3 regions of the Arthrobacter sp. SD1074B genome follow, and region 2 is predicted to be linked to each of the others. Evidence: riboswitches for the same ligand, from Rfam matches in the RefSeq annotation. Region 2 holds a riboswitch; each other region holds the start of a gene.
What was found. A riboswitch is a leader RNA that binds a small molecule or an ion and turns the genes downstream of it on or off. The one in region 2 is predicted to bind cyclic di-AMP.

Region 1: it holds a riboswitch for cyclic di-AMP, as region 2 does, so the genes downstream of both, ACUYM2_RS02495 (aggregation-promoting factor C-terminal-like domain-containing protein) here and ACUYM2_RS03755 (M23 family metallopeptidase) in region 2, are expected to answer to the same signal.
Region 3: it holds a riboswitch for cyclic di-AMP, as region 2 does, so the genes downstream of both, ACUYM2_RS10095 (NlpC/P60 family protein) here and ACUYM2_RS03755 (M23 family metallopeptidase) in region 2, are expected to answer to the same signal.

Annotation. Positions count from the first base shown of each region.
Region 1 is NZ_JBRAZT010000001.1:516,298-518,554, forward strand. Features, by position in the region: gene ACUYM2_RS02490 (glyoxalase superfamily protein) at 1-160, shown strand, start outside; gene ACUYM2_RS02495 (aggregation-promoting factor C-terminal-like domain-containing protein) at 270-1,019, opposite strand; cyclic di-AMP (ydaO/yuaA leader) riboswitch at 1,018-1,200, opposite strand; gene ACUYM2_RS02500 (HAMP domain-containing sensor histidine kinase) at 1,458-2,257, opposite strand, start outside.
Region 2 is NZ_JBRAZT010000001.1:763,739-765,995, reverse strand. Features, by position in the region: gene ACUYM2_RS03755 (M23 family metallopeptidase) at 138-956, opposite strand; cyclic di-AMP (ydaO/yuaA leader) riboswitch at 961-1,174, opposite strand; gene ACUYM2_RS03750 (iron-dependent transcriptional repressor DtxR) at 1,325-2,017, opposite strand.
Region 3 is NZ_JBRAZT010000001.1:2,185,664-2,187,920, forward strand. Features, by position in the region: gene ACUYM2_RS10095 (NlpC/P60 family protein) at 5-784, opposite strand; cyclic di-AMP (ydaO/yuaA leader) riboswitch at 789-974, opposite strand; gene ACUYM2_RS10100 (hypothetical protein) at 1,156-1,410, shown strand; gene ACUYM2_RS10105 (DNA alkylation repair protein) at 1,407-2,087, opposite strand; gene ACUYM2_RS10110 (choice-of-anchor D domain-containing protein) at 2,134-2,257, opposite strand, start outside.

The DNA of each region.
Region 1 (2,257 bases), 250 kb from region 2:
GGTCGTCGACGACATCCAGGCGGCGCACCGGCAACTCAAGGACAACGGTGTACACGTCAGTGACATCGACGTCCAGGACTGGGGGCATTTCGTCTACTTCGCCGACCCCGACGGCAACAAATGGGCGGTGCAGTACATCCCCGGCCGTTCCGGCGGCTAGCTGCACGCCATTGCTGGCAGGCCGTGCCGAGGCTCGCACAAGAAGGCCCCGGATCCTGTGGATCCGGGGCCTTCTTGTCGCGGGTGCCAAGGCCCGCGGTGCGTGCGGCTTAGTACCAGTTGTTCGCGTAGTGGAAGTTCAGCGCGCCGCACGGTGAACCGTAGCGGTCCTCCACGTACTTCAGGCCCCAGTTAATCTGGGTCCGGTAGTTGGTCCGGTAGTCCGCGCCAGCGCTGGCCATCTTCTCGGCCGGCAGGGACTGCACCACGCCGTAGGCGCCGCTGCTGGGGTTCGTGGCCGTGGTCTTCCAATCGGATTCCTTGGTCCACAGCTTCAGCAGGCACTGCATTTCGCTGGCTGCCCAGCCGTGGGCCGGCAGCTGTGCGGCGGCATAGGCCTGCGCGCCGGCCGGATCGTCGACGGCCACCGGCTTCGCCGGAGCAGGCGCAGCGGCTTTCGCGGGGGTGGCCTTCGCGGCCGGAGCCTTGGCAGGCGCTTTCGCGGGGGCTTTCGACTTGGCGGGCGTGACTTTGGCGGCCTGGGCCTCCACTTTCACGGCGGCGGGGGATGCAGGAGCGTTGCTGCCGACGCGTTCGAAGTCGAGGGTCTGCAGGGACGCGGCGGTTTCCTTGGCCGCTTCGGCCTTGTGGGCGGCCGTGCCGGACGCCTGGCCCGCGGCCCCCGCCCCCAGCAGGACGGCGAAAGCAGACACCACGACGGCGGCGCGCTTGCCGTTGGTCCTGACCCCGCGGGACAGGGCCGAAGCACGCTTCGCCGGCTGGGCGCGGTGGCGCGCGCCCTCGGCGTCGGACGTGCGTTTAGTGCCTTCTGGGCGCGTGGGTACCTTGAATTCAGTCATGTTCGCCTCTCAACGCCTACGGAGTTAGCTGTCGGGTTCGGATGCGAAATCCGGCCGCACGGAATCTCGACGTGGCGGCTTAACCCCAAGGGTGCATGGATGCAGAATGCCCGGGAACTCTGGGTTCCCCGTCTCTGCCTGGTCCATGGGAATCCGGGAAGCGGCAGAGTTTGGCGTCAGCCCGGATATGCGGTCAGATCGGTGACTGCACGCTAAAACGGTACCGGACTTCCGGTCAGATGTCACATTTAGGTAACGACGCGACCCTGCGGCGGAGCGGCGGCTTGCCCTCGGGGCCGTTTCGGGTCGGCCCGTTTCGACGGTTCCGTGCCCATCAGTGGTGTGAAGCGTCGAATGCGCCCGGAACCGTTGAAACGACATCCAAAAGCGGAGTGCTGCTGAACGTCATGGCTCAACTAAGCAGGCTTGTCGTGCCGGCTATGCCGCCGGCGGCACCGCGGGCAGCCGGACGGCGAATTCCGTCCGGCCCGGCCGGGACGTCACGTCGACGGTTCCTCCGTGGGCCTTCACGATGGACTGCACAATGGACAAGCCCAGGCCGCTGGTGCCCTCGGAGGTCGTCGCCGCGACCGCCGTCGTCGAAGCCCCGGTGCGGGACACCGCGGGGCCGCCCGCCCATCCGGCCGCCGGGTTGGTGCGTGCGGCGTCCGCCCGCGTGAAGCGGGCGAAGACCCGCCCGAGGAATTCGGGGGCGATGCCGCCGCCGTTGTCCGTCACGGTGAGTACGGCGCTCCCGTCAGCCGAACGCATGACGCCCGTGACCACCGTTGTCCCTGGCTCCGTGTGCTTGCGGGCATTGGACAAGAGGTTGGCGATGACCTGGTGCAGCTGGGTCGCATCGCCGCGCACCACCACGGGCTCGTCCGGGAGCTCCAGCTGCCAGAGGCGGTCAGGTGCCATGACTTTCTCATCGCTCACGCTCTCGATGGCCAGCTGCGTGAGGTCGACGTCGGTGACCTTGAGCGGCTGCCCCTCGTCCAGGCGTGCCAGCAGCAGCAGGTCCTCCACCAGGGTAGTCATCCGCTCGGACTGGCTCTGGACGCGGGCCAGGGATTTCTCGCCGTCGGGCGTGAAGTGCTCGGTCATCCGCATCAGCTCCGTGTAGCCGCGGATGGCAGTGAGCGGTGTACGGAGCTCGTGCGAGGCGTCGGCGACGAACTGCCGCACCTTCATCTCGCTTTCCTGCCGCGCTTCTAGGGCACTGGAAACGTTCTCCA
Region 2 (2,257 bases):
TGGCAGAGTTAGGCAATCCACTCAAGAGCGCCAACTTCGGAGAAGTTGGCGTGCTTCATACGGTACAACAGTTGGGACTCAATGTCACATTCAGATCACGGCGTGTCATAGAAATGCGAGTCGTCCCTCGGGTCGGCTTAAAGCCAGCCCAGCGGATCAACGACTTCCCCGTTGACCATCACCTCGAAGTGGAGGTGGCAGCCGGTGGAGGCGCCGGTGGTTCCGCTCATCGCCACCACATCGCCGCGCGAGACCTGCTGGCCCACGTGGACGTTGGAGGACGACAAGTGGTTGTACGTGGTCTCCAGGCCGTTGCCATGGTCGATCACGACCCGGTTGCCGCCCCCGTAGGGGTGCCAGCCGGAAAAAGTCACGGTGCCGCTCGCAGCGGCGTGCACGGCGGTGCCGCACTGTGCGGCGTAGTCCTGGCCGCGGTGGAACTCGCCCACGGCGCCCGTGATGGGGCTCACCCGGTAGCCGAACGGCGACGCGGTGACCATGGCGTCCAGCGGGGCCCCGAGGCTCCCGGCCGAGGCGGCCCGGGTGATGGTGCCCACGGACTGGGCGCTCAGCAGCTGCTTGAGCTTGCTGTCCGGGTCGCCCTTGGTGGTGACCGCCGTGCGGTTGAAGTTGATTTCGGCGGCCGCCGCCTTGACCTCAGGCTGGGCTGCGGCGGAAACCGCGCCGGTGCGGGCTGCTTCGGTGGCCATCACGGGCCCGGTGGCCGGAACGGCGACGGTGAGGACCAGCCCGGTGGCCGCGAGGGCGATGCCGGCCTTCTGACCCACGCCGCTGACGGCGGCGAAGTCGGTTACCTGGCGGAACGGGCTGCGCCGGCCACGGCGTTCGTCGCGGTGCGCGTCGCGCGGGCGCTCGGTGAGAACGACGGCGGCCGGGCGCGGCTCCGGAGCGGGACCGGTCGCACGACGGCGGCCCCTGACGGTCTGGGTGGTCAAGAAGGGTTCCTCTCTGGATAGCCTGCGAAGTTAGCTGTCGGATTCGGGTCAGAGAGATCAAAGACCCGGTCCGCCGGTGCAAGCATCCAGACACAGGGGCATCCACAGCGGATCCCTCATGGAGTTTGCTTGCCGCTAGCGGACTTCACCCCAAGGCTGCTGGATCAGCAGCCGGTTGTGGTTCCCCCGCCTCTGCCAGAAGGTGACTCGCTGACTGATCCGCTGGCAGAGCTCGGCTTCGGATCAGGTAACGCTTTAGTATCAGTGCTAGTCATCAACTATAGGGGATTAAGGCAAGCAGTAATAATTCCGTTATCTCGCCTGTGCATAACTTGCCGGCGGGTCCGCGGACGCAGCAGGATCCGAGGTTACCCGAGCGTAACGAAGACGTGGGCGGCAACCTCGGGCGGCAGCTCAAGCGCGCCTTCAATGTCCGGCACCCGGACCGAGATGTACTCCCCCACACGCTCCAGCGACACCCTGGCTCCGGGACGGATTCCGCCCTCATCCAGCTGGACCAGCAGCTCCGGCTCCACCTGGATCGGCTCGGCCAGCCGGTTCACGGTGATCCGTGAATCCGCGCCGTAGCCGGCCATCGCCTCGAGCAGGGTGACCACCCCGCCGCGTTCCGCCGTCGGGAGCCCGCCGAGTTCGGCAAGGCCGGGGATGGGGTTCCCGTAGGGGGACACGGTCGGATGGTTCAGCATTTCGAAGATGCGGCGTTCGACCCGTTCGCTCATTACGTGCTCCCAGCGGCACGCTTCCTCGTGCACGTAGGCCCAGTCGAGTCCGATCACATCGGCGAGCAGCCTTTCGGCGAGGCGGTGCTTGCGCATGACTTCGATGGCACGTTTCCGGCCCGTGTCGGTCAGTTCAAGGTGTCGGTCCCCGGACACAACCACGAGGCCGTCCCGTTCCATCCGTCCGACGGTCTGGGAAACGGTGGGGCCGGAATGACGGAGCCGTTCGGCGATGCGGGCGCGGAGGGCGACGATGTTCTCTTCTTCAAGTTCCAGGATGGTCCGCAGATACATCTCGGTGGTATCGATCAGATCCGTCATTCAGCTCAGCTCCTCGAGCGCCGTCCTTGCGTCATTCCCACCGTACAGCGTGCAGGTTGCGCCCCGGCGAGATCCACCGTACGTCACCGAACAGCCTAGCCTATTTTGAATTACTCCGGATAATCTGTCGGCCCCTCCGCGGACCCGCCCCGGGGCCGGGACCGGCCGCGTGTCCGCCCCGGCATCGTCCGCCTCAATGACCGGACTATGACGGACGGATTTCCCGCCCGGCCGTGGCCG
Region 3 (2,257 bases), 1.4 Mb from region 2:
GGCGTTACGCGCCGGCGCGGACGAAGGTCACGCCACCGGTGGCCGTCAGCCAGGAGAGCGGGTGCTTGATCGTCTGGTTGCTGCCGTTCATGCCGCCGCTGATGACCTGGCCGCCGCCGGCGTAGATGGCGACGTGGCCGGACTGGACGATCATGTCGCCAGGCTGCGGGCTGCCCACAACCTTGCCGTAGTTCATGAACTGCTGGGGACCGAGGTCGCCCACGCGGATACCGGCTGCGCCGAGGGCCTTTTCGACCATAGCGGTGCAGTCCTGGGTGATGCCGATCTGGCTGTAGGCGGCCGAAAGCATCGCAGCGTTGGCTCCGCCGGCTGCTGCCGGGGCAGGTGCCGCGGCCGACTTCGCCTGGACGGTAATGGTGGGAACTGCCGGAGCCTGTGCAACGGCAGGCTGCGCAACGGCGGGCGCCGTTGCGACGGCCGGCGCAGCGGCAACTGCCGGTGCGGCGACGGGCTTGGGCTGCTCAATCACGGGCGCCGGGGTGGTCGCGACCGCCGGGCGGTCGAAGCTGATCTGAACAGCGGAATCAGCGGTGACGGGCGCCGAAACCTTGCTGCCAACGTCAACCGACGACGCCGGGGCGGAATCACGCTCAGCCGGGGCAACGGCGGCGTTGGCTGCCATGCCACTCGTGAGGACAAGGCCGGAAGCGGCAAAAAGAACCGCGGCCTGGCGGCCGATGGTGCCCGGCTTGACCGAAAATGCTGAGCTCCGTCCGGCGGTAGCGTCGGACCGATGGCGCGCAGAAGTAATGCTTGAAGTCATGGATGTAGCCTCTCCCAATGCCTGCGAGGTGAGCTGTCGGATTCGGATGGGAGGCACCCGGCCGCGGGCCCGCCAAAGCGGGCGCTGCGCGGCTTCACCCCAAGACCTGCAGAAACTGCAGGTCAAATGTGGTTTCCCCGTCCCTGCCAGATGGTTGCATTCGGATCCCGGGCCGCGGCAGAGTTAGGCAAATCGGCTCGGGAGCGCCCGTATCGGATACAAACAGGCACCTATCCACGGTAACGGCAGCACGCCGGAATGTCACATTCAGATAACGGGGGTAAGCCGTCCGCGGGGAAAAATGCCTAGGGTCCTGCGGGCCGCCGCGCTTAGGATGAAGGCATCCGGCGTTCGCCCATGGAGGACCAAACATGAACAGCCACTGTGTCGCCATCTGCCAGCTGAGCGATCAGCCGCAGGAGGATTTCGATGTCAACACGGAGCTCCTGGTCCTCGAGGGGAAGGAAATCCACGTGGCGACGTGGGACGCCGAACCGCGCGACGGAGGCTTCGACATCCACGTGCTGAACGACCGCGTGGACGCGCTCGGTTTTATGGTGGTGACCGACTGGCAGTTCCTCGACGGCAAGGCGTACGCCGTGGTGGAGCGCCGGCCGCAGCCTTAGGGAAGCCGGCCCAGCACCTGGTTGACGACGTCGGCGCCTGCTTCGGCGAGCACGCGTGATAACGCTTCCCGGACCAGCCCGCTGTCGCCGTCCGGGCTGCTGCCAGCACTGTCCTTCCCTCTTGCGCGGCGGTCGGCCACGGAGGTCCCGGCGTGCCGGACAAAGCGGTCCCAGTCGCCACCGCCGGCCCGCAGACCCCGTAACGGGGCCAACACGGCGGCCCGCCGGAGCCATTCGTCCGGATCCTGCAGCCAGCGGCCCAACACGGCTTCTGCGCGGTGCCGCTGTTGACGGTCCAGCCGCGCGACAAGCGGCCCAACGACGTCGATGGCCAGCGGGTCGGCCAGCTCGCGCAGCCGCGCCGTCCGCAGGAAGCCCTCGATCCGGGTCAGGTCGGAGTTGTCCAGCAGCGCCAGGGATGACTGCAGCAGGACGACGGCAGCGAGCCGGCGCTCAAAGACCGGCACCGCCCACAATTCCGAGCTAAGCGCGGTGATATCGTCGTGGCCCAGCTGGCGGTAGCGACGGAGGGCATCCCGGATGGTGCCGCGGACCGCACCGACGGAGGCGCCGTAGCTCACCAGGTCCGGGCCGAAACGGGCTTGGGCCTCATCGGCCCGCTGCCATGAACTTTCACGCTGCAGTGCCGCGTCAATGAAGTCACCAGCCTCGCTCATGGCTCCATTCTGTCCTGCGCCGGCCACTCGCGCCCAAGCCCCGGCGCTAGCCGATCACCGCGCCGGTGGCCGAATACCACGTCAGCTTCCCGCGCTGGAAGTTCGAGGCCCGGCCCACGCTCACCCCGTACTCGTCCGAGACCGGGTAGCCCAACCGTCCCCGCTCCCAG